2 linked regions of the Paraglaciecola sp. L3A3 genome follow. The protein of the gene in region 1 interacts with the protein of each later gene in a pairwise test. Links are inferred from orthologs where the notes say so. Each region holds a gene or a part of one and is shown in the gene's direction. Other genes may lie near its edges. The genes, in order: GQR87_RS11085 and lolA.

The links.
Region 2: the proteins of GQR87_RS11085 (region 1) and lolA interact in binary tests that used the Escherichia coli proteins (3 or more experiments, as listed by UniProt). The link is inferred for Paraglaciecola sp. L3A3 from one-to-one orthologs.

Annotation. Positions count from the first base shown.
Region 1 is NZ_CP047023.1:2,641,707-2,654,266, reverse strand. What follows is about bases 4,179-6,999. They hold GQR87_RS11085 (lipoprotein-releasing ABC transporter permease subunit), read left to right. Parts: upstream 4,179-4,893; coding sequence 4,894-6,105; downstream 6,106-6,999. Other genes in these bases: GQR87_RS11075 (MmcQ/YjbR family DNA-binding protein), read left to right, coding at 6,872-6,999; GQR87_RS11080 (phosphoribosyltransferase), read left to right, coding at 6,229-6,789; GQR87_RS11090 (PilZ domain-containing protein), read right to left, coding at 4,179-4,696. Also shown: GQR87_RS11100 (CsiV family protein), read right to left, coding at 1-600; mfd (transcription-repair coupling factor), read right to left, coding at 600-4,094; more of GQR87_RS11090, read right to left, coding at 4,094-4,178; more of GQR87_RS11075, read left to right, coding at 7,000-7,273; GQR87_RS11070 (SDR family NAD(P)-dependent oxidoreductase), read right to left, coding at 7,344-8,075; GQR87_RS11065 (thiol-disulfide oxidoreductase DCC family protein), read right to left, coding at 8,038-8,463; GQR87_RS11060 (flavin reductase family protein), read right to left, coding at 8,535-9,194; GQR87_RS11055 (MarC family protein), read left to right, coding at 9,524-10,144; GQR87_RS11050 (alpha/beta fold hydrolase), read left to right, coding at 10,435-11,241; GQR87_RS11045 (sensor domain-containing diguanylate cyclase), read left to right, coding at 11,241-12,137; GQR87_RS11040 (ribonuclease HI), read left to right, coding at 12,140-12,560. UniProt on the Escherichia coli protein: Part of an ATP-dependent transport system LolCDE responsible for the release of lipoproteins targeted to the outer membrane from the inner membrane.
Region 2 is NZ_CP047023.1:2,268,951-2,279,876, forward strand. The notes cover bases 7,804-10,594. They hold lolA (outer membrane lipoprotein chaperone LolA), read left to right. Parts: upstream 7,804-8,767; coding sequence 8,768-9,421; downstream 9,422-10,594. Other genes in these bases: GQR87_RS22585 (DNA translocase FtsK), read left to right, coding at 7,804-8,739; GQR87_RS09510 (replication-associated recombination protein A), read left to right, coding at 9,418-10,594. Also shown: rpsA (30S ribosomal protein S1), read left to right, coding at 1-718; ihfB (integration host factor subunit beta), read left to right, coding at 833-1,123; GQR87_RS09465 (lipopolysaccharide assembly protein LapA domain-containing protein), read left to right, coding at 1,276-1,554; lipopolysaccharide assembly protein LapB, read left to right, coding at 1,554-2,723; pyrF (orotidine-5'-phosphate decarboxylase), read left to right, coding at 2,725-3,423; GQR87_RS09480 (HPP family protein), read right to left, coding at 3,484-4,020; GQR87_RS09485 (hypothetical protein), read right to left, coding at 4,032-4,187; ald (alanine dehydrogenase), read right to left, coding at 4,421-5,569; leucine-responsive transcriptional regulator Lrp, read left to right, coding at 5,692-6,177; more of GQR87_RS22585, read left to right, coding at 6,313-7,803; more of GQR87_RS09510, read left to right, coding at 10,595-10,776; fluoride efflux transporter CrcB, read left to right, coding at 10,778-10,926. UniProt on the Escherichia coli protein: Participates in the translocation of lipoproteins from the inner membrane to the outer membrane.

The DNA of each region.
Region 1 (12,560 bases):
AGTCAATTGCTTTGCTAATTCTGTTTCTTGTATTTTGTCCTTTAGAGCAGGTGCTGCTGAGGCAAGCTTAGAAGCCGAATCTTTGTCTTGGTCAGCAAATATATCTGTGGTGGCTACTTGGTATTCAAAATTCTCGTCTGTCGTGGTTTCCGTATTTACTGTTTCATCAGTCTGCACTGATACGAGTTCAGGAATTGAGTTTTCTACTTGCTCACCTGTTTGTTCTTCTGCTTCAACTATAGGTTGAGGAAATGCAAAATCCTTTTGTCTCTGTTGTTCTATGGCTGCGAGTTTTGACTGACGACAAAAAGGTAAATCTCCGCGCATATAAGTCAAATCAGGTGTTAAATAAGAAGTAATTAAATCTGTATGCTCAGTAGCAGCGGGCAATAAAGAAGATTGAGTAAAAGCCTCTGCTACAGGGCTGGTAGACAAATCTCGAGTAAAAACGATGACTTCAACATCAAACCACCATTCTTTATCAGCCGCATAAGCCGATGAATTTAAGACAGCTGAAGTGACTACAGCCACACCAAGTGAAGTGACTGCCTTTTTGATACTACTAGTTAATACACTTTGCATTTTACTTATATTACTCATTATGCTGGACGCAATTGTTGACTAAATTGATCAAGGATATCTTTAAACATAGCTAGTCTATCTGCGGCTGATTCAGTAGGCACGTTAAATTTCAATTTTTGTGGTCCGTCTAACTTATACACTCTTGGTTGTGACTGTATCAACTTAATAATAAAACCTGGGTCAATTTGAGTTTTTTGTGAGAACTCAACAAACCCTCCTTTACTCGTACCCTCTGCTTTACTGATTCCAATTATTTTAGCTTTGATTTTTAACAAGGCTATGTCTAATAAATTCTTGGTGCTTTGCGGTAATAAACCAAAGCGATCAATCATTTCGATTTGTAATTCGTTTATTGCTCGTTCATCTTTACAACCAGCTAGGTTTTTATACAAAGATAAACGTGTATTCACATCATGAATATAATCATCAGGTATTAGTGCAGGTATTCGCAGATCTATATCTGTTTGTTCAGATAAAGCCTTATCTAAACTAGGCTCTTTACCTTCTTTTAATGCTTCGACAGCTTGTTCTAACATATCCATGTATAAGGTAAAGCCGATACTGGATATTTGACCTGATTGACCATCACCTAAAAGTTCACCCGCCCCACGAATTTCTAGATCGTGAGTGGCTAAAGCAAAACCAGCTCCAAGTTCTTCCAGAGAAGAAATTGCTTCTAGTCGTTTTTTTGCATCTTTTGTTAAACGTCTAGGGTGTGGGGTTAATAAATAAGCATAAGCTTGGTGATGTGAACGACCTACACGACCACGTAATTGGTGTAATTGCGCTAAACCTAAATGATCCGCTCTGTCCATTACAATGGTATTGGCTGAGGGTACGTCAATACCGGTTTCTATAATGGTTGTACATAGAAGCACGTTTGATCTTTGGTGATAAAAGTCTGTCATGACTTTTTCTAATTCACGTTCTCGCATTTGCCCATGGCCAATTGAAATGCGGGCTTCAGGAACAATTTCTTTTATCTCTTCGGCTGTTTTTTCAATTGTGTCTACTTCGTTGTGCAAGAAGTACACTTGACCACCACGGAGAATTTCTCGCATGATAGCTTCGCGAATAAGCTCTTTATTGCGCTGTTGCACAAAAGTTTTAATAGGTAAACGTTTGGCAGGCGGAGTCGCAATAATCGACAAATCGCGCATTCCACTGAGTGCCATATTTAAGGTACGAGGAATAGGTGTGGCGGTTAACGTTAGAATATCTACGTCTGAACGTAATGCTTTAAACTTCTCTTTTTGACGTACGCCAAACCTGTGTTCTTCATCAATTATTACTAAGCCCAAGTCATTAAATTTAAGCTTTTCTTGTAACAGGGTATGCGTACCCACCACAATATCGATTTTACCTTCTTCTATATTGGCAATGACTTGTTTGGCATCTTTCGCACTAACGAAGCGTGATAACACTTCAATTCTAAAGGGACAGTTGACAAAGCGTTCTTTGAAGTTTTCAAAATGTTGTTGGGCCAGCAGCGTGGTGGGCACTAAAATCGCTACTTGTTTGCCCTGGTTAGCTGCGATAAACGCTGCGCGCATGGCCACTTCTGTTTTACCAAAGCCAACATCACCACAGACTAATCTATCCATTGCATTAGCAGAACCCATGTCTTGAATAACAGCATTAATTGCTTTTTGTTGATCTAGCGTTTCGTCAAAAGGAAAACTATCACTAAATGCTTGGTATTCATCCCAAGCAATTTTAAAGGCAAAGCCCGGTTTCGCTGCTCGTCTGGCATAAACGTCTAACAGTTGTGCTGCTACATCTCGTACTTTTTCGGCAGCTTTATTTTTAGCTTTAGTCCAAGTGTCATTACCTAAATGATGTAAAGGTGCATGATCGATATCACCACCACTGTAACGGCTGATTAAATGTAATGAAGCAACAGGTACATAAAGTTTGGCTTTTTTCGCATATTCAATGGATAAATATTCTGTGGTGACGCCACCGGCATCCAGAGTTTGTAAGCCTAAATAGCGTCCTACACCATGATCAAAATGTACCACTGGCTGGCCTAAACGCAATTCAGCCAAATTGCGGATAATGGCATTTTCATCTGTGCCTTGGCGGGTATCTCTTTTACGCCTATGGCTTATTTTGTGACCCAGTAATTCGGTTTCTGTAATAAAGGCTATATCTGATTCAGGATCTGACAACAAAAAGCTAAATTCGGCAGGGCCAACTGTAATGCCTATTTCGTCATCACTTAAAATGAAATCGCTAAAATGTTTGAAATGTTTAGGTTTGATATCAGCTTTAGTTAATATTTCTAATAAACCTTCACGGCGTCCAGCTGATTCGGCACTGAATAAAACCTTTACTTTTTTAGACTGCCAATCGGCTATTTGCTGTTTTAATCCAGTCCAAGGGATTTTATTCTGTGGTTTTAAGGCCACCTCGGTTACAACAGACGTAGCAAAGTTATAATGCCCAGACTTTTTATCTAGGTTCTCAGATTGTATTTGTACTCTGGGCCAATTTTTCAGAGCGGCAAATAACTCCTCGTCTCGCATGTATATATCTGCAGGATGAAGTAACGGCCTGACTAAATTGTATCTTAGTTGTTCGTATCTATGATTAACGTCTTTCCAATGATGTTCATGGGCTTTATGTAAGTCACCGTGCATTAACACTGTAGTATCTTGATTCAGGTAATCAAATAAGGTGGCTGTTTCGGTAAAAAACAAGGGTAAGAAATATTCAATACCGCCAGGCATTAATCCTTTGCCTACTTGATGAAAAACCGATTCCTTACTGTTATTAGCATCAAATTTTGTTAAATATTGTTGTCTAAATAAACTAGTGGCTTCTTTATCAGTTGGGAATTCTCTGGCGGGTAATAATTTTATTTCATCAATCTTATCTCCTGAGCGCTGTGTCTCAGGATCGAAATGGCGAATGGTATCAATTTCGTCATCAAATAAATCTATGCGGAACGGATGTTGGCTACCCATAGGGAATAAATCGATAATACTACCGCGTATTGAAAACTCACTGTGACTCATCACTTGGTTAACATGCAAATAGCCAGCACGTTCTAAACCTGATCTAAAATTATCAATGGCCAATTTTTGCTTAACTTTCAGTATAAGCAAATATTTGCCAATATAATCTACTGGCGCCATGCGCATCATCAAGGTATTGATGGGCACTATAAATATGCGTTTATCACCTTGTGTGAGTCGATAAAGTGCTTCTAATCTTTGTGAGACTATATCTTGATGAGGTGAAAAATTATCATAGGGAAGGGTTTCCCAGTCTGGAAATAATTGTACTTCTAAAGTTTGATCTTCTAAGAAATAATCTAGCTCTTTTTCTAACTTGATAGCGCTAGGGGTATCAGCAGTTACTAGTAAGATTGGTCCGTCGGCATTATTTGCTGCATTGGCAATGACTAAAGCGTTACTACTTCCTTGGAGTGAACCCCAATGACGAATATCGTTTTTAGACTTTTGAGTGTTGTTAGGTAACGGTGGTGAAAATATACTAAGAGTCATTAATTTTGTTCGTTTTGTTTTTGCTTATTTCGTTTGCGCAAGGCAATCGCTTGTAAATGGAGACTCGCTTTGACCAATAAGTCTTGGTCTTCTTCACGAATACGAGTGTAAATTAGGGATATATGGTACGTATCTTGGTGGGGCTTACAAGTGATTACTTCAGCAAAACAAAATATGGCACAAGCTTCTTCTCGAAGAAAAAGTTTAAGTTCGATTTTTGTACCTATATCAATTGGTTTGTCGGTACTAATCGTGATACCACCGCCACCAAATTGAACAGAATAAAATTGCTCTGCTGGATCTGATTGCTGTTGTAAAATAAGTGACATCATTAAATCAATCTTGCGGGATTGATGATTGAGAAATTCCACTAATTCACTAGCATGCTCACCTAAATTACGTAAAGGTCGCAATGCTTTGCTTTCTATAGCCCCTATCTCACTGGCCACTTGAAAGGTATAGGGCATGTGGTTGTGTAGATCATCAACATCAGGTAAAGCAAAGTCACGTGCAAGTTCACGTATATTGACTGGGAGATCGTGATTAATCATAAAGAATTCACTGAATTGTTCATGTTTCTGCTGCAGAGTTAATTTATCCATTCATTCCCCGAGTCTATGATTTGGTTATTATTGATCATTCACAAAAGCAGTTCTACATACTAACAATTGGCGTAATGAAACATATGCTTTACTTGTGACATAGCCATCAAGCACGTATTATTCATCAACATTCAATAGTATACCAATAGTTAAACACTTATTTTTTAACTGTTTATTGGCAAAGAGTCCTATCTTACATGTTTTATCCTTTACCTGCTTTTATTGGCTTACGTTATGCAAAAGCCTCAAAAGGTAGTAATTTTATTGCCTTTATTAATATGTTTTCTGTGGCCGGCATTGCTTTAGGCTTAATGTCTTTGATTACCGTTTTGTCTGTTATGAACGGATTTGAAGGCGAACTAAAACTGCGTAATCTAGGTATTACACCTCATATTTTAGTGAAAACCAATAATCATTCATCTTTTGAACCCACTCAATTTGATGATATTGCTGGCGTGCTTGCCAGTACAGAATATATTGAGGGTGAGGGATTAATACAATCAGCACAAGGGCTTAAAGGTGTGCAGTTTCATGGCGTGGATCCGGAAGCGATGCAGACCTCTTCGGTTATTAGCAATAATATGTTGATTGGCAAACTGTCTGATTTAAATAAAGGTGAGTATGGGGTGGTGATAGGCCGTGCTTTGTCTATTCAATTACAACTACGGATAGGCGACAAAACTCGATTAATAGCCTCAGGCAATAGTTTTTTTGGTCCTTTCGGGCGGATTTATAGCCAAAGAGTTTTTAACGTGGTGGGCATATACGATGTGGGATCGGCTTTAGACGATAAAGTCATTCTGCTTAATGTTGATGATGCTGCAAAATTATTGCGTGCTAAAAAACAGGGTATCGCGCAAACTCGGTTATTTTTACAAGATGCGTTTGATTATAAAGCGGTATCAGCTGAGTTAGAAAACCTTGGTTATGAATCGACTAATTGGCGCATTCAACAAGGCGCATTATTTGATGCTGTTAAAATGGAAAAAAATATGATGTCGCTGATGTTGTTATTAATTGTCGCTGTGGCTGCATTTAATATTGTGTCAGCATTAGTCATGGTGGTGACCGAGAAACAAGGGGATATCGCTATATTACTGACTCAAGGAATGACCCGTAAAAACATTATGGGCATATTTTTGTTTAATGGTGCATACAATGGCATTAAGGGGACTGTAATTGGTTTAACCTTAGGTTTACTGTTGGTATCGCAAATCAATAATATTTTAGATTTATTGAATGTCCCCATCTTTTTAGGGCCAGATGGCACTGGTTTACCAATAGATTTACAATGGCATCAAGTCGGCATTCTGATCCTCACATCCTTGATATTGTGTTTTGTGGCAAGTTTGTATCCAGCCTACCAAGCGCTAAAAGTCAGTCCAGCGAATGCATTAAAATATGAATAAATCGCGTAGAACTCTGTAATTAAGGTTATTTCGGTATACAATGACCGGCTAGTCTACAATTGTTATCAAAACACAAAACTCACCATAAAATACATGGTGGAAGGTTTCATAAGGTCAATATTGATGGAAAAAACATTTATCACCGCACAGCAACTTCTGGAAGATTCATTCCGTGTTGCTGCCCAAGTTTATGACAGTGGTTTTCGCCCTGAATTTATTATTGGTATTTGGCGAGGTGGTGCACCAATTGGTATTGCTGTTCAAGAGTATTTTGACTTCAAAAAAGTAGAGACTGATCATATAGCTGTCCGTACCTCTTCATATTATGGAATAAATCAACAATCTAAAACTATTAAAGTTCATGGTTTACATTATTTAATAGAAAATGCCAATGCTGAAGATAGTTTACTAATTGTTGATGATGTATTTGATTCAGGCCGAAGTGTTGAAGCTTTAATGGCGCAAATTAAAAAGTTATCACGGGCTAATATGCCTAAAGATATACGCATTGCTTGCCCATATTACAAACCAGATAATAACAAAACTAATATTGTGCCAGATTATTTTGTACATGAAAGTAACGAGTGGTTAGTGTTTCCCCATGAGATTTCAGGATTAACGCCAGACGAAATCATTAATGGTAAAACTGATTTATGCAATGTACACGATTTACTAAAACAATAAGAGTCGATTTATTTAAATATAGGCTTCTTAATTTAAGAGGCCTTTTTTATGAGTTGCAGATTAAATCTGTAGCGGATTAAGTATGGATCAGAAACAAGCTCAACAATATTTGCTGACAAAACCTTTCACCGCTGAGGTGTTTCCTTTTGGCGAGGGCATAGCTGTGTACAAGGTCAAAGATAAAATGTTTGCTACATTAGCCATTGGTAAGATGGGCAGGAGAGATAACACAGAGAACGTGGGAAACGACAATCAAGATTATTGGATGAATCTTAAATGTGATCCTCAAGAAGCTGTCATGTTACGAGATATATTCCCAGCAGTTATTCCCGGTTACCATATGAACAAACTTCACTGGAACACAGTGATCTTAGATGGCTCTATTCCTCAAGGTGAAATTGAACGTATGATAGATAATAGCTTTGATTTAGTGGTGAATAAGATGAGTAAAAAACAGCAACAATCAATTTTGCTATTAAGGTAAATTAACTATTTATTTAGAATGAATACTCATAGTCACAATTAAAATATTCAAACAGTTACCTAATTTGTTTTTACCAGTCTATCGTTTTCCCCTGCCAATCTAAGTAACTCACAGTTTGATCTATTGCTACATTTTCAACTATTTCAGATAGTTTTGTTGCGACAAATTCACTGCTAAATAATTTGTCTTTTGCCACATTGTGTTGAAAGGGTTTAGACAAGGCTGTGTCTGTTGTCCCCGGATGAAAGGCTATTAATTTTATATTTTTTGCTCTACGGGCTAACTCTATTGAAGCAGTTTTTATCATCATGTTTAACGCAGCTTTTGATGCTCGGTAACTATACCAGCCACCTAATTGGTTATCGCTTATACTGCCAACGCGAGCACTAAACAATACTACTTTACAAGGCTTTTCTCCTGTCAGGATTGGTGTTAACTTTTGTAACCATAATATAGGTGTTAATGCATTTGCCGTCATCACCTGATTAAACGCTTCCTGATTAAAATCCTCTAGTCGTTTTTCTGGGCGAAGTGCATCGTTGTGTAAAATTCCGTTGCAAATATATACATGACCAATAGCTTTGCTGTTGATGTGTTTAAGTTGTTCAATTGCCAAATCTATTGAGTTGGCTTGATAATTTTTAACCATTATTGTTTTTACATTTTTAGCTGTCGCTAGTTGATGCGTAATTTTACGACTAATTAATATTATGTCTTCGGTTGGCAGTTGTTGGTGATGTGCCGCAATTGCTGCGCCTATGCTGCTATTTGCACCTATTATTAATGTTGTTCGACTTGTCATGGCATATTCCTGAATTACATTGAGTGGTTTTAAGCCCTAAAAGTTTGCTAAGAAAAGTGGAAATAGGGTGACGATATTTAGCTACTAATAAGTAGACATAATGACTCATAGTTTTTATCACTGGCCAGTTAAGCGGAGCCACCCAAAAGCCTTTACCAACTAGAGTCCAAGCCCTGTGAGTGACGGATAATCCAAGTAATAATTGTCCTTGATAATATCCATGCAGTATTTTCATGGCATCGCTATATTTGACATGGGGGTAAAGAGTTTGAAAGTTGTCTTGTTGGATATTTACTAAATGAATTAGCTCTGTTTTATCATAACCCTTTAGCTTATTCATCTCTGCACAACACATTGGACAATTACCATCATAAAATATCGTTAGCATAAAGTTTTCCTATTAGCTCTGGGTAAATCGTTATGGGAAGTAAACAAGGTTGATTATGGCTATTTTTTTGATTATAAATAATCAGGCTGCCCATCCACATTTAACAATGTTAATAATTGGTCTGGTTTAGCATAACTTAAACGGGATAATCTTTGGCTTGTGTGGTAACTATCTAAGCCTGATACAGAAACTGTGTTTAATTCTTGTAAATCTATGTAGCCATCTTTTTTTATAGCATTTTGCATGCAAATGATATGGCTTATTTCACCCACTATTAATAAGGTGTTATTTATTTCCATTGGGATTATTTCCCTCAAAGTTAACGCGTATTTCAATTTACTTTCTTTGACGAAAGGGACGTTAATGTTATCTATCTCTTCAACGGTTAATCCTGTTTGTTCGAATTCACATACGTTGGCATCATAACGGGCAGACGTTTGGTGTGCCGCTTGCCAAAAACCGCTGTTAACTTGGTTAATAGTAAATTGTTTGGTTTGTTGGATGTTTGCTAAAGTATGTCTTTCAACTGTATTTGGCCGAGTGACAAATCCCACTAAAGCGGGTGAAGCTCCAAGGTGAAATACAGAGCTAAAAATAGCCAGGTTATTCACTCCATTTTTACTTCGGCTTGCCACCAAATTAGCACTTTTGAATCCGGACAAACTATTTATCAACCTAGCTCTGTAGTCTGAGGGCATAGTATTAAGTTGGTCTATATTAATATTGCTTATCAAGTTTTTTGGCCTTTGCTGACACTGTCTTGTAATTTCGTACGTACTCGAATGGGTTATCGATCACTAGTTTCCTTTGAATACATAAGACCGTGTTGTACAATGAATACTTAATCAATTGAAAAACAAAGATAAATTTAAGTTTATTCTTAGAAATGTTAGAGATGTACTGGGTTAATTAATTCGTTGATCTGTTGTGAACAACACACATTCACTATATTGTTCTAATAACGAATTAGTTAGCAAACTGATTTCATAATTATTAATGCCATATTTTTTTCTTTATTAAATTCAAAAAACTTTCACCCTGCGCTTGGACTAAAAATTACATGATAGATTTTGTTGCCGTTTTTATTACTTTTTTTGCTGTTATTGACCCAATAGGTACTCTACCGGTGTTTATTGCGGTAACTGATAAATATGACGCAAAGACTAAGCGTCGTGTTGCTTTACTGGCGACAATTGTCGCTGCCCTTGTCTTATTGTTTTTCCTGTTTATTGGCGAATATTTGTTGAATTCTTTGCATATTCCTCTTCCGGCATTTCAAATATCCGGAGGAATTGTGTTATTCCTATTTGCCATGAATATGATATTTGGTCAAAGTAAACCGGAAGAAGAAATAAAACTGTTAAGAAAGTCTCATAAAGAAACGGCTATTTTTCCCCTTGCAATACCTTCTATAGCAAGTCCAGGGGCTATGTTAGCTGCGGTACTTTTAACTAAAAATTCTGTGTATACTTTTTTAGAACAAGCATTGACTGCATTAGTTATGTTAGGCGTTTTACTGTTAGCTTATATTTTAATGTTAATGTCTGGGTTAATCAGCCGTTTTATTGGCAATAGTGGGGCCAGTGTTATTAGCCGAGTGATGGGCTTAATTCTTTCAGCCATTGCCACCACTAATATATTAACGGGTTTGACTGATTATTTTAAATTCATGCAGGTATAAACCACAAACAACTATATGTTTACACCAGAAATAAATCATCTCTGATTGTTTACCCTATTAGTTTTAATAATAATCTTAATTTCAAACGAAGTAATGATTTAGCATCATTTTATATACGGGGCTTAAAATGATTTCAAGTGCTTTTTAGGGGGGTATTCTGAGAGCTCACTTTTTATTATGAATTGGTGAAACAAGCCTCGAACTTAAATTAATATTCATTAGCCGAGTGACTGCATGGATGCTATCTGTATACTGAGTTTATATTCAAGAGCAGAAAATAATAGTTTAATATGCATAACGTATCATTACGAAATAACGTCAAAGTCTCAGGTTTAAATAATGCCCCAACATTGATGCTTGCCCATGGATTCGGCTGTGATCAAAATATGTGGCGATTTATGCTGGCTGAGTTAGAAAAACACTATCAAGTCATCTTGTTTGATTACGTAGGTTCTGGAAATTCATTGTTAGCAGAATATTCACAAAATCGATATTCAACACTAGAAGGATATGCGCAAGATATAATCGAGATTATTGACGAGTTACAACTTAAAGATGTGACTATTATTGGTCATTCTGTGAGTTCAATTATTGCTTCTATCGCCTCTCTTGATGTTCCACAAATAATTAAAAAAATTATTATGATCTGTCCCTCACCTTGTTTCTTAAATATTCCCCCAGATTATCAAGGTGGATTTGAGCGCCAAGATTTAGAAGAATTGATAGATCTAATGGATAAAAACTATATCGGTTGGGCTAACTATTTAGCCCCACTTGTTATAGGTAGCTCGCAATCGCAAGAGCTTATCGGTGAACTATCTGGTAGTTTCTGTAGTACAGACCCAATAGTGGCAAAAACGTTTGCTAAAGCCACATTTTTTTCAGACCATCGAGACATTTTAAATGACATGAAGTGCGAGGTGCTGATCCTACAAAGCTCTTCGGACGCATTGGCCGATGTAAAAGTTGGCGAATATATGCATAAAAATATAGTCAATAGCCAGCTTGTGGTTATTGATGCCGAAGGTCATTGTTTGCACATGACCAATTATTTAGACATTACTCCGATAGTGCTGCGTTTTCTTGAGAGTCATTAATGACCCAGGTCAGTATTGCAAATTTAGATGATTTTTGTTCTGGGCATATGGTTGTAAACCAAGATAGAAACATTCTTTTTTGCAATGACTATCTTAACAAATTAAGTGGTCTACCTCGCAATAAACTAATCAATACTCCCATAGCTAATTGCTTTACAAAAGCTTCAAACATTTTTATCGATAGTTATGTGTTTCCAATCCTACTAAACGAAAAGCTTGTGCAAGAAATTCAGCTGAATTGGATTGGGTTAGATGGTGTCGCTATATCTGTTGTGGCTAATATTCGGTTAGTTGAAGATGGTCGTTCTTTTTGGTCAATGACCTCATGTACAAACCGAGACAAGCTGTATAGTGAGTTGATTCAGACCAAAAATAAACTGGAAGAACAGTCGCAAGAATTGTTTCTCATGGCGACAACAGATCCTCTAACAGGCTTGTTAAATAGGCGCGAACTTTTAGTTCAGGCCGACAGGCTATCTCATTTAGTGGCGAGATATTCATCGACCTATGCATTGCTAACAATCGATGTGGATTTTTTTAAACATGTTAATGATACCTATGGTCATCAAGCTGGTGATAAGGTTCTAGTGAACTTAGCCAACATATTGACCGAAGGTCGACGCACTAATGATTTAATTGCACGGGTAGGGGGAGAAGAGTTTGTAATGGTATTACCTCACATGGATGAGAAAAATGCCTTTATATTTGCCGAAAAATTAAGGAAAAAGGTACAAAGTCAATCAGTTGATAATTTACATATTACTGTGAGTATCGGCTTAGTGGTCAGCCAAAAAGATATCAACAAACAATTTGATCTACTATTAAATTTATCTGACAAAGCTCTTTACGATGCCAAGAACTCCGGGCGAAACAAAACTGCAGTTGCGACCCACTAGTTATGTCTATTCAACATTTACAGGTTTTCACAGACGCTAGTGTTAATACTAAGTTGAAGGTCGGGTATGGTGCTTACTTGGTGGTCACTGAACGAAGTGCTTTAGTAGATATCCTTACAAATGACGTTAATATTAAACGCTTTACCCAAACTAGTTCGACAAAGTTGGAGTTACAAACCCTGTTGTGGGCATTACAAGACATAACGACCATTAGTGATGATAAAAATATAAGTTTAACCATTTATACCGATTGCCAAAATATTATCGGTTTGCCTGACCGGCAAGTTCGACTTGAACAGAATCGATATATGACGAGTAAAAATAAACTTCACAGTAATTATCAGTTGTATCAAGAATTTTACCATTTAACCGCTAGCATAAAATGCCAGTTTGTTAAGGTCGTAGGGCATCAAGCAACATCAA
Region 2 (10,926 bases), 370 kb from region 1 along the record:
ATCTAAAGTGGTTAACCTTGGTGATGTTTGTGAAGTTATGGTTCTTGAAATTGACGAAGAACGTCGTCGTATTTCTCTTGGCCTTAAACAATGTATTCCTAACCCTTGGGAAGAGTTCGCTAAAGCACAAAGCAAAGGTGACAAAGTTTCTGGTAAGATCAAATCTATCACTGACTTCGGTATCTTTATCGGTCTTGATGGCGGCATAGACGGTCTTGTTCACTTGTCTGATATTTCTTGGAATAAGACAGGCGAAGAAGCTGTTCGTGACTTTAAGAAAGGTGATGAAATCTCTGCTGTTGTCCTACAGGTTGACCCTGAGCGCGAGCGTATTTCTCTTGGCGTTAAACAAATTGAAGAAGACCCTTTCAATCAGTACATCACTGATACTAAGAAAGGCACAATTGTTGTTGGTACAATCACAGCCGTTGATGCTAAAGGTGTAACTGTTAAACTTGCTGATGAAGTTGAAGGTTATATCCGTGTAGCTGATTTAGCTCGTGAACGTATTGAAGATGCAACTGAAGTAGCAACTGTTGATTCTGAAATCGAAGCCAAATTTATGGGCGTTGATCGTAAGAACCGCGTTGTTAACTTATCTGTTAAAGCGAAAGACCAAGCAGATGAAAAAGAAGCGTTAGATAAAGTAAATCAACAAGAAGAAGTTGGTTTCAGTAACGCTTTCGCTGATGCATTTAAAGCAGCTAAAAACGACTAATAAAAACAGTGGCAAACGTGTTAGTTATTTTTTAAAACATTATTAGTTTTGACAAATACGCTAACGCGTTTATTATCGGTATTAATAGCTTTTTGATTAATTGGGGGTTTGTAAATGACAAAGTCAGAACTTATTGAAAGACTAGCCGATAAAGCACGTCAAGTACCTGCTAAAGATGTTGAGTCTGCGATAAAAGAAATGTTAGAACAAATGGCGCAAACCTTACAAAAAGGTGAGCGGATTGAAATCAGAGGTTTCGGTAGTTTTTCTCTACATTATCGTGCTCCACGTGTTGGGCGTAATCCTAAAACGGGCGAAACAGTGAAATTGGAAGGTAAATACGTTCCTCACTTTAAACCTGGCAAAGAATTACGTGAGCGGGTCAACGAAAGCTTAGCTAATTGATTTTTATAAATAATTTAAAAACGGCACTCCAATTCGAGTGCCGTTTTTGTTACAGTAGCAATATAATCTATTCAAACCTGTTTTTTGTAGCTTAAATACGATACAAAAACTACAATTCCATTGAACAAATAACACTAATTAGGAGAGCTGGGTTGAAAGTCAAAGGTTTAATACTGCTTATCTTTATTCTGCTGGTGTTAGTTATTGCGGGTTTTGTTGGTTCACAAAATGGTCATTTAGTTTCAGTTAATTATTTAATTAATGATTTTTCTAGCCAAGTGAAAATGTCATTTGTCCTAGGGATAACGTTTATTTTAGGTTTTAGTGTTTGTTTCATTTTAAGTACGGTTTATGTGTTCCGTCTAAAATGGCGGATCACAAGCCTAGAAAGAAAAAATAAAAAACTCTCACAGGTATCACATAGTCAATAATGCTAGAACTTCTCTTTTTATTACTTCCTGTTGCAGCCTGGTATGGTTGGGTAATGGGTCGAAACAGTGTTCGCCAAGCTCAGCGTAAACAATCTAGTATTTTAGCTAAACATTATTATCGTGGACTTAATTTTCTCTTATCTGATGAGCCTGATAAGGCAGTTGATACATTAATTAAAATGATTGATCTGGATAGTGACACGGTAGAAACCCATATTGCAATGGGAAAGTTTTTCCGTCATAGAGGCGAATTGGACAGAGCTATCAGGGTCCATCAAAATTTAGTCAGTAAAGAAGAAATATCCGCATCTTTACGTGAAACTGCTTTATATGAGTTAGGCAGAGATTATATTTTAGCTGGTTTTTTAGAGCGGGCTGAAAATGCATTTTTACAATTAATGAATAGCCAAAAACATTTTCTTAATGCACAAATTCAATTATTTAATATTTATCAATCCACTAAAGATTGGCCTAAAGCAATAGAATTAGCTGAGCAAATGATGGGTGCTGGCGGAGATAGTGAAGAACTATGCGCTCGAGTCGCCCATTTTTATTGTGAACAGGCATCTATAGAAATCAGAAATAATCAATTTGAGATAGCAGAATCAAACCTTAATAAGGCGATTCAGGCTGATGATAATGCAGTACGGCCATGGTTAATGTTAGGTCAAATGGCCATGAAACAAGAATATTATTCTGCTGCAATTGAGCATTTAGAACAGGTTCCGGTACGAGATATTAACTGGTTAAGTGAAGCCATTCCTTTGATCGCTGAGTGTTCAGAAAAATTAGATGATGAGCAAAAGTTCACCCATATATTAGAAAGGTATTGGCAACACTGTGCCACAGCATATTTGGCAAAAGTTACCCAAATGGCTAAGAATGGTCAGAGTTCTGAAGCAGCTGAAGTCTTATTAGAACAATTGAAGAAACATCCCACTATGAAAGGTTTTAAAACCTTAATGGCTTTATATATAGATTTACAAGAACATGAACAGTCTACAAATAGCCTAGTTTTACTTAAAGGTCTAGTAGAAGAACAAATTAAACAAAGACCAAAGTATAGATGTCATAGCTGTGGGTTTTCAGGTGGACAAATTCATTGGTTATGCCCTTCATGTAAAAAGTGGGGCACAGTTAAACCGATTAAAGGCCTAGACGGGGAATAAAGTGCAAGATCCAAAAGTAGTGGTTGCGTTAGATTTTGATAATCAACAAAAAGCCAATTCGTTTATAGATAGGTTAAATCCCGAATTATGTCGCTTAAAAATTGGCAAAGAAATGTTTACTCATTTTGGTCCTAGCTTTGTAAAAGGCTTAGTCGATCAAAACTATGATGTGTTTTTAGATTTAAAATTTCATGATATTCCTAATACTGTAGCAAAAGCTTGCCAAGCTGCTGCTGACTTAGGTGTATGGATGGTCAATGTACATGCTTCAGGCGGGCCTAAGATGATGGAGCAGGCTAAACTAGCACTAGATAGTAATGGGTTAACGACATCTCCATTGCTAATCGCTGTGACTGTCTTAACTAGCTTGGATCAGCAACAATTATCAGCTATTGGGATTAACTCCACACCAGAACAGCATGTACTAAGATTAGCTAAACTTACTAAACAAAGTGGCTTGGATGGTGTGGTCTGTTCAGCGCAGGAAGCCGAATTACTGAAACAAACTTTAGGAAAAGAATTTTTATTAGTGACTCCGGGGATCCGCCCAGTAGGCACAGATGTTGGCGATCAAAAAAGAATTATGACTCCACAACAGGCTATGGCAGTGGGTGTTGATTATATGGTTATCGGTCGTCCAATTACTCAAGCGGCCGATCCCTTGGCAGCCCTAATAGATATTAACAATTCTATTCAATAATTCACGAATATAGCTTTTTAATGTGTGTTGAGTAGGTGTATATATAAATTTTTTTATATTTTACACCTGCTTTGTCGATTTATCCTCTAACAAATATTTCAATATATCCATTGTTGTCACTACTCCCTTTAAAATACCTTTTTCTGTAATGAATAATCTGTGTATGTCATTTTTTACAATTAATTCATAGGCATCATAAATATTTGCGTTACCATTTATTGAAAATACCTTAGTAGTCATGATTGAGTTAACTGTACAATAATCGTTGGCTTTGTCTTGGATCCGTCTTATTTCGGATTCGTCCATATTGCCAGCAAATGGTCCACAGAATTGAGTGACTAATTTCTGAATTTCTTGTTCGCTAGGTTCATGGCTTTCAAAACGAATAATGTCTGATTGTGTCACTACACCAACTAGTTCATCGTCTGCTGCAATGACAGGTGCACCTGAAATATTATGCTTAATAAAAAATTTTGAAAGTCGGCGAATAGACCATCCCTCGTAAACAGTTAATACGCCATTAGACATAATTTTTGAAATGTTAACTTGGTTAAGTGCTTGTTTAATGTCTTGGTTAATACATTTATCAATAATCATATAATAGCGCCTCATGTTTCGTTGAAATCAAACGTTTCGATATGCCTAATTTCAGTGTAACGTAAAACTAAAGGGTGTAAAGGCGAACTAAATAACTTAGTTAACCTGAGTTCTGGATAAGAAGTATCGTCTAATCTGAATTTATCATTACAATTAAATAACTTCATAATATTCACCCAAATCACCTCACTTGGATGCTTACTCGGTGACGAAATTTTTCGTGTATAGCAAGGCGGATTGTCGTACGTAATAACGTGTTATTGCTAGACAATCCAACGCAGCTAGGCACAAAAAGAGCGTTATCGAGAGGTTCGGCTTATCCAGTATTCAGGTTAGTTATATGCTTAGGTTTAGCTGATTCTGGACTAGTTGTAGCAAGGCTATTAAAAACGCCTAACTACTAGCAATTTTTTGATTGTTTTAGATCTAGCGCTTGCTTTGCTTGTACAAACTCTAAACTAATCTTATTTGATAATGCTTCTGCTACTGCTTTGTAGGTTACTTTACCTTTATGTACATTTAAGCCATTCATTAAATGGGGATCGTCTAAAAGAGCCTGTTTAAGTCCTTTATTTGCTAATGTTAATCCATTTAGTAATGTAGCGTTGTTAAGTGCTATTGTTGAGGTACGAGCAACACCACCTGGCATGTTTGCAACACAATAATGTACGACCCCATCAACTATATAAGTGGGATCTTGGTGAGTTGTAGCTTTAGATGTATCGAAACATCCTCCTTGATCAATCGCTACATCTACTACCACAGACCCTTCTTTCATACTCTTAATATTTTCACGGGTTAAAAGTTTTGGTGCTGAAGCCCCGGGAATAAGTACCGCCCCTATTATTAAGTCGGCTATTGCCGAGTATTGTTCAATGCTCTCAATCGTTGAGTAGACTGTTTTGACTTGACCTAAAAAAATGTCATTTATTTCTCTTAACCTAGCTAATGATTTATCTAAAATAGTGACATCAGCACCTAAACCTAAGGCCATCTTTGCAGAATTTATCCCTACCACACCACCACCAATAATCATTACTTTTCCAGGTGCTACTCCTGGCACTCCACCTAATAATGTACCGCTTCCTCCATATGTCTTTTCTAAAAAGTGAGCGCCGGCTTGTACGGCCATCCGCCCAGCCACTTCACTCATAGGGGCTAGAAGTGGTAATGTATTTTTGTTATCAGTCACTGTTTCATAAGCGATACAACTGGCACCAGATGCTATTAATAATTCCGTTTGTGTAGAATCAGCTGCTAAGTGTAAGTAGGTAAATAATATTTGATCTTGATGAAGCATTTTACATTCATTTGCTTGTGGTTCTTTCACTTTGATTATCATGTCGGAATTGGAAAAGATTATCTCCGCTTCGTTTTTTACTGTCGCACCAGCATTAATATAATCTTGATCTGAAAAGCCAATAGCACTTCCCGCGTTTTGTTGTACCCAAACTTGGTGGCCATGATTAATAAACTCTTTCACTGATGCGGGAGTGAGTCCAACCCGGTATTCATGATTTTTTATTTCTTTAGGTACGCCAATTAACATTTTAAAACCCTAGCTATTAAGTATTAGCTTGCAGTATAGAGTAATGCATTCAGTTTTTTACTGGGTAATATCAGTTTTCACGGTATATAATGCTGTGATATGGCAATATTGCGGTTTTAACTATGCTGGTAAAAACACCGAAACACTTAGATAGAATTGATAGAAACATACTCATCGCACTGCAAAAGAATAGCAAAATAACTAATTCCGAATTGGCACTAAATGTTGGTTTAAGTGCGAGTCCTTGTCTTGAGAGAGTCAAAAGGTTGGAATCACAGGGATATATTACTGGTTATCATGCTCGTGTCGATCCAACTAAGTTGGGTGCAGCTATGTTGGTTTTTGTTGAAATCACGCTAAGTAAAACTTCAGTAGATATATTTGAAGAGTTTTCCGCAGCGATTAGGGCACATGAGGATATTCAAGAGTGTCATCTAGTCTCGGGTAGTTTTGACTTTTTACTAAAAGCTCGAGTAGCCGATATGTCGAGTTATCGTAAATTATTAGGTGACACTTTATTACGTTTACCGGGTGTAAGTGAATCAAGAACTTATGTCGTTATGGAGGAAGTTAAAGAGTCCACACAGGTTAAAATAAGTTTGAAATGAATTTCTTGTACTGGATTGTTTAATAACCGAGCGATAGGCCGCAGCTTGCTAGGATTTTTATGACTTGACTGGTATCTTATAGCTATTAACTAGTAATTGGCTTTTTAGTCTCAAACTTAGAACGAATATAACACTATGGCAAGACTCACAGGCATCCAAAGAATAATGGAAGTTGGCATGATTATCAGTGCGGCTTTTGCATTTTTTTTACTGTTGGCCTTAGCTTCATTTCATCCTGCTGATCCAGGTTGGAGTCAAGCTGGATTACAAACCAACGTTAACAATTGGGTTGGCCCAATTGGCGCTTGGTTTGCAGATATTCTTTTTTTCACCTTAGGTACTTTCGCCTATACCTTACCATTTTGTTGCGCATTTTTAGGTTGGTTTTTATTTCAACAAACTAAAAATTTGTTAGAAGTTGATTATTTAAATATTGGTCTAAGAATTATCGGTGTAATCTTGTTAGTGCTAGGAGCCACAGGTTTACTCAGTTTAAATGCTGGTGATATACATAATTACGCTTCAGGTGGTGTGGTGGGGGATATTCTCAGTTCGTCTTTAGTTCCATATTTTAGTTTAGTTGGTACAACATTATTGTTGCTCAGTTTTTTTTGTGCAGGGGTGACCTTATTAAGTGGTATCTCTTGGCTAACTATTGTCGATAAATTAGGTGAACTAACTATTTTTACTGGTTTATTTATTTTCCGTGCGCCAGCTAAACTCAAAGAATCAACAACACCTCTATTAAATTTTAAAAAGCCAAAGGAACAAACCGCAGAACCAATCAGGCCGGCTGCAGTAGAAGACAACTTTTGGAACAGTGATATTCAAGTTGCTAGCGATTTTGATGATAATGATATCCCTCCTTTTACTGTTGAACCTATGGTTCCTCAAGACATTCTTGATGATCCCGAACCTCAAAGTTCGACTAAAAATCCAATATCTATCACCGAGTTAAAGAAAAAAATTAATTTATCTCGGAAAAAAACTAAAGATGAACCCGATCCTCAGGTTGAAAAAGCCGTTGCTGATACTGACCCTAGCGGATCAGAAGAAGGAACTGAGCAAGGACCTATGCCGTCTTTTGAATTATTAGAACGCCCAGATAAAATTAAGAATCCTATAACCCCAGAAGAACTAGAAATTGTATCCCGTTTATTAGAAGCTAAATTAGCTGACTTTAATATCGAAGCTAGGGTAGTGGGCGTTTATCCAGGGCCTGTAATCACTCGTTTTGAAATGGATTTAGCACCAGGTGTCAAAGTCAGTAAAATCACCACCCTATCTAAAGATTTAGCTCGTTCTATGTCGGCAATATCAGTTAGGGTAGTTGAAGTTATTCCAGGTAAATCAGTTATTGGCCTCGAACTACCGAATAAAAAACGCGACATGGTACGTTTAAGTGAAGTGATAGTTGATGAAAGATTTCAGTCTGCTGAGTCTCCTTTAACTATGGTACTTGGTGCAGATATTTCAGGTAAACCTGTATTTGTCGACCTAGCCAAAATGCCGCACTTATTAGTTGCAGGTACTACAGGTTCTGGTAAATCTGTCGGTGTTAACGTGATGATTTTAAGTCTGTTATATAAATCTACGCCTGAAGATGTGCGTATGATCATGATAGATCCTAAAATGCTGGAATTATCGGTTTATGAAGGTATCCCTCATTTATTAGCTGAAGTAGTGACTGATATGAAAGAAGCTGCGAATGCACTGCGTTGGTGTGTGGGCGAAATGGAACGTCGTTATAAATTAATGTCAGCTTTAGGGGTGCGAAACCTGAAAGGGTTTAACACCAAAGTATTAAATGCAATTGAAGCCGGTGAGCCCATTCGAGATCCTTTGTGGAAGTCAGAGGAAAGCATGGAAACAGAAGCGCCATTCTTAGAAAAATTACCGGCAATTGTGGTCGTCGTCGATGAGTTCGCCGACATGATGATGATAGTAGGTAAAAAAGTTGAGGAACTGATTGCGCGTATTGCGCAAAAGGCTAGGGCAGCAGGCATTCACTTAGTGCTTGCCACACAAAGACCTTCTGTTGACGTTATTACCGGATTAATTAAAGCTAATATCCCGACTCGTATTGCTTTTCAAGTATCTTCTAAAATTGACTCGAGAACCATACTCGATCAACAAGGTGCAGAAGCCTTATTAGGCGCTGGTGATATGTTGTATTTACCACCTGGAACAGGTGTACCTACTCGAGTGCATGGAGCATTTGTTGACGATCATGAAGTCCATGCTGTTGTTGCTGATTGGAAAAAACGCGGGGCTCCTCAATATATAGATGAAATATTAAATGGTGATGCGAGCGCAGAAATTTTATTGCCAGGTGAACAACCTGAAGGTGAAGATCAAGAATTTGATGTATTTTACGATGAAGCTGTGGCATTTGTCACTGAAACAAGACGTGCTTCAGTATCTAGTGTGCAGCGTAAATTCAGAATTGGTTACAATAGAGCCGCGCGTTTAGTGGAACAAATGGAATCTAGTGGAGTCGTAAGTTCACAAGGCCATAATGGTAATCGCGAAGTACTTGCTGCTCCGGCGCCAAGAGATTAAACAGCTTAATACAGAGATTTAAATTTTCATGAAAAAAACATTTCCAGCTAAATTATTTTGTTTGTTAGTTGCCAGTTTATTTATTACTGCTAATTCATATGCAGCACTAAGTGGCAACATTGTGAGTGACGCTAAATTAGCATTACAAATAAAATTGCAGCAATTAAAAAGTTATCAAGCCGACTTTACGCAAAAAGTGGTAGATATAGAGAACACTGTATTACAAGAAGCCAGAGGCAATATTGTATTGCAACAACCTAATAAACTTTATTGGGAGTTACTGGCACCGAATGATAATATCTTGTTAGCGGATGGACAAACCTTATGGAATATAGACCCATTTATGGAGCAGGTAGTTGCCTATAATCAGGATTCCGCCATCGAGAATAACCCATTGATCTTACTCACTGATCCTAGTAGCAATAAGTGGTTAGAATTTAACGTTATGGTGAAAGATAAAGAATTTATTATTAGCCCAATACAACAAACTGGTAGTGTAGAAACGTTACGCTTAGTATTTGATCGTCAGGATAAACTTGTTCAGCTTGAAACAACAGACGTACAGAAACAAACCAGTACTTTAACCTTTTCGAATATATTGCAAAATAAAACGTTAACAACGAATAAGTTTGTTTTTACTATGCCAGAAGGCTATGAATTGGATGATCAGCGCGCCTTATGACAGAGGAATTTAACTTTAATCCTGAGCAATCCGGGTTAATTTCTGATGAGTTTATTCCTTTAGCCGCCAGAATGCGTCCAGCCGTTATTGAACAATATTTTGGTCAGCAGCATATAGTGGGAGAAGGAAAACCCTTGCGTGCGGCATTACTCCGTGGTCAATGTCATTCTATGATTTTATGGGGCCCGCCTGGTACCGGAAAAACCACTTTAGCTGAATTGGTCGCCAATCATTGCCATGCTCATATCGAAAGATTATCTGCCGTTAGTAGTGGTGTAAAAGATATACGTCAAGCAATAGATAATGCCAAACTTTATGCGCAGCAACAAAAACGCACTATTTTATTTGTTGATGAGGTACATAGATTTAATAAAAGTCAGCAAGATGCATTTTTGCCTTATATAGAAGACGGTACTGTTACTTTTATTGGTGCCACCACAGAAAATCCGTCTTTTGAATTAAATAATGCATTATTGTCTAGAGCTAGGGTGTATGTCCTCAAAAGTTTGAACAGTGAAGAGTTAAATTTAGTTTTACAACAAGCTTTAACCGATGAAAAACGCGGCTTAGGAAATTTGGGCTTATCGATCGACTCAGATGCCAATTCTATTTTATTAGATCTGGCCAGTGGTGATGCAAGGCGTTTACTGAATTATCTAGAATTGACCGCAGATTTTTTACCTGTTGATGCAAAAGAAAAAGTATTAACTGCAGAAATGGTAAAACAAGCTGTAGGTGAAAAAGTCGCTCAGTACGATAAAGGTGGCGATTTATTTTACGATTTGATTTCAGCTTTTCATAAATCAGTTCGAGGTTCAGCCCCCGATGCAGCTCTTTATTGGTATGCGAGAATGTTAGTAGCTGGATGTGACCCTTTGTATGTGGCTAGGCGTTTATTAGCTATCGCAACTGAAGATATTGGTAATGCCGATCCAAGAGCAATGGAAATTTGTTTAAATGCCTGGGATATATTCCATCGTGTGGGACCTTCAGAGGGCGAACGAGCTATTGCTCAGGCAACCTTGTATTGTGCCAGTGCAGCAAAAAGTAATGCTGTATATGTAGCTTTTAAGGCCGCGGTGAATGAGGCTAAAGATACCTCGGATTACCCAGTGCCAGAACATTTACGTAATGCACCAACCAGTCTAATGAAAGATTTAGGTTATGGCCAAGAATATCGTTATGCCCATAATGAATCCTATGCTTATGCGGCAGGCGAATGTTACTTCCCTGAACAATTAAAAAATACAGAATATTATAAACCTAATGATAGAGGTCTGGAAAAAAAGCTTGCCGAGAAGCTAGATTTTTTAAGGGAACTAGATAAACGTAGTCAGGAACAAAGGTACCGTTAAGATGCAAAGTTTTATGATTTACGTGTTTATTGCGCTAGGAGGGGCTTCTGGAGCTTGTTTACGTTATTTTCTTTCACAACTCATGCTTCAATGGTTTGGTAAAGGCTTTCCTTTTGGTACACTTCTGGTCAATTTTATTGGTTCTTTTTT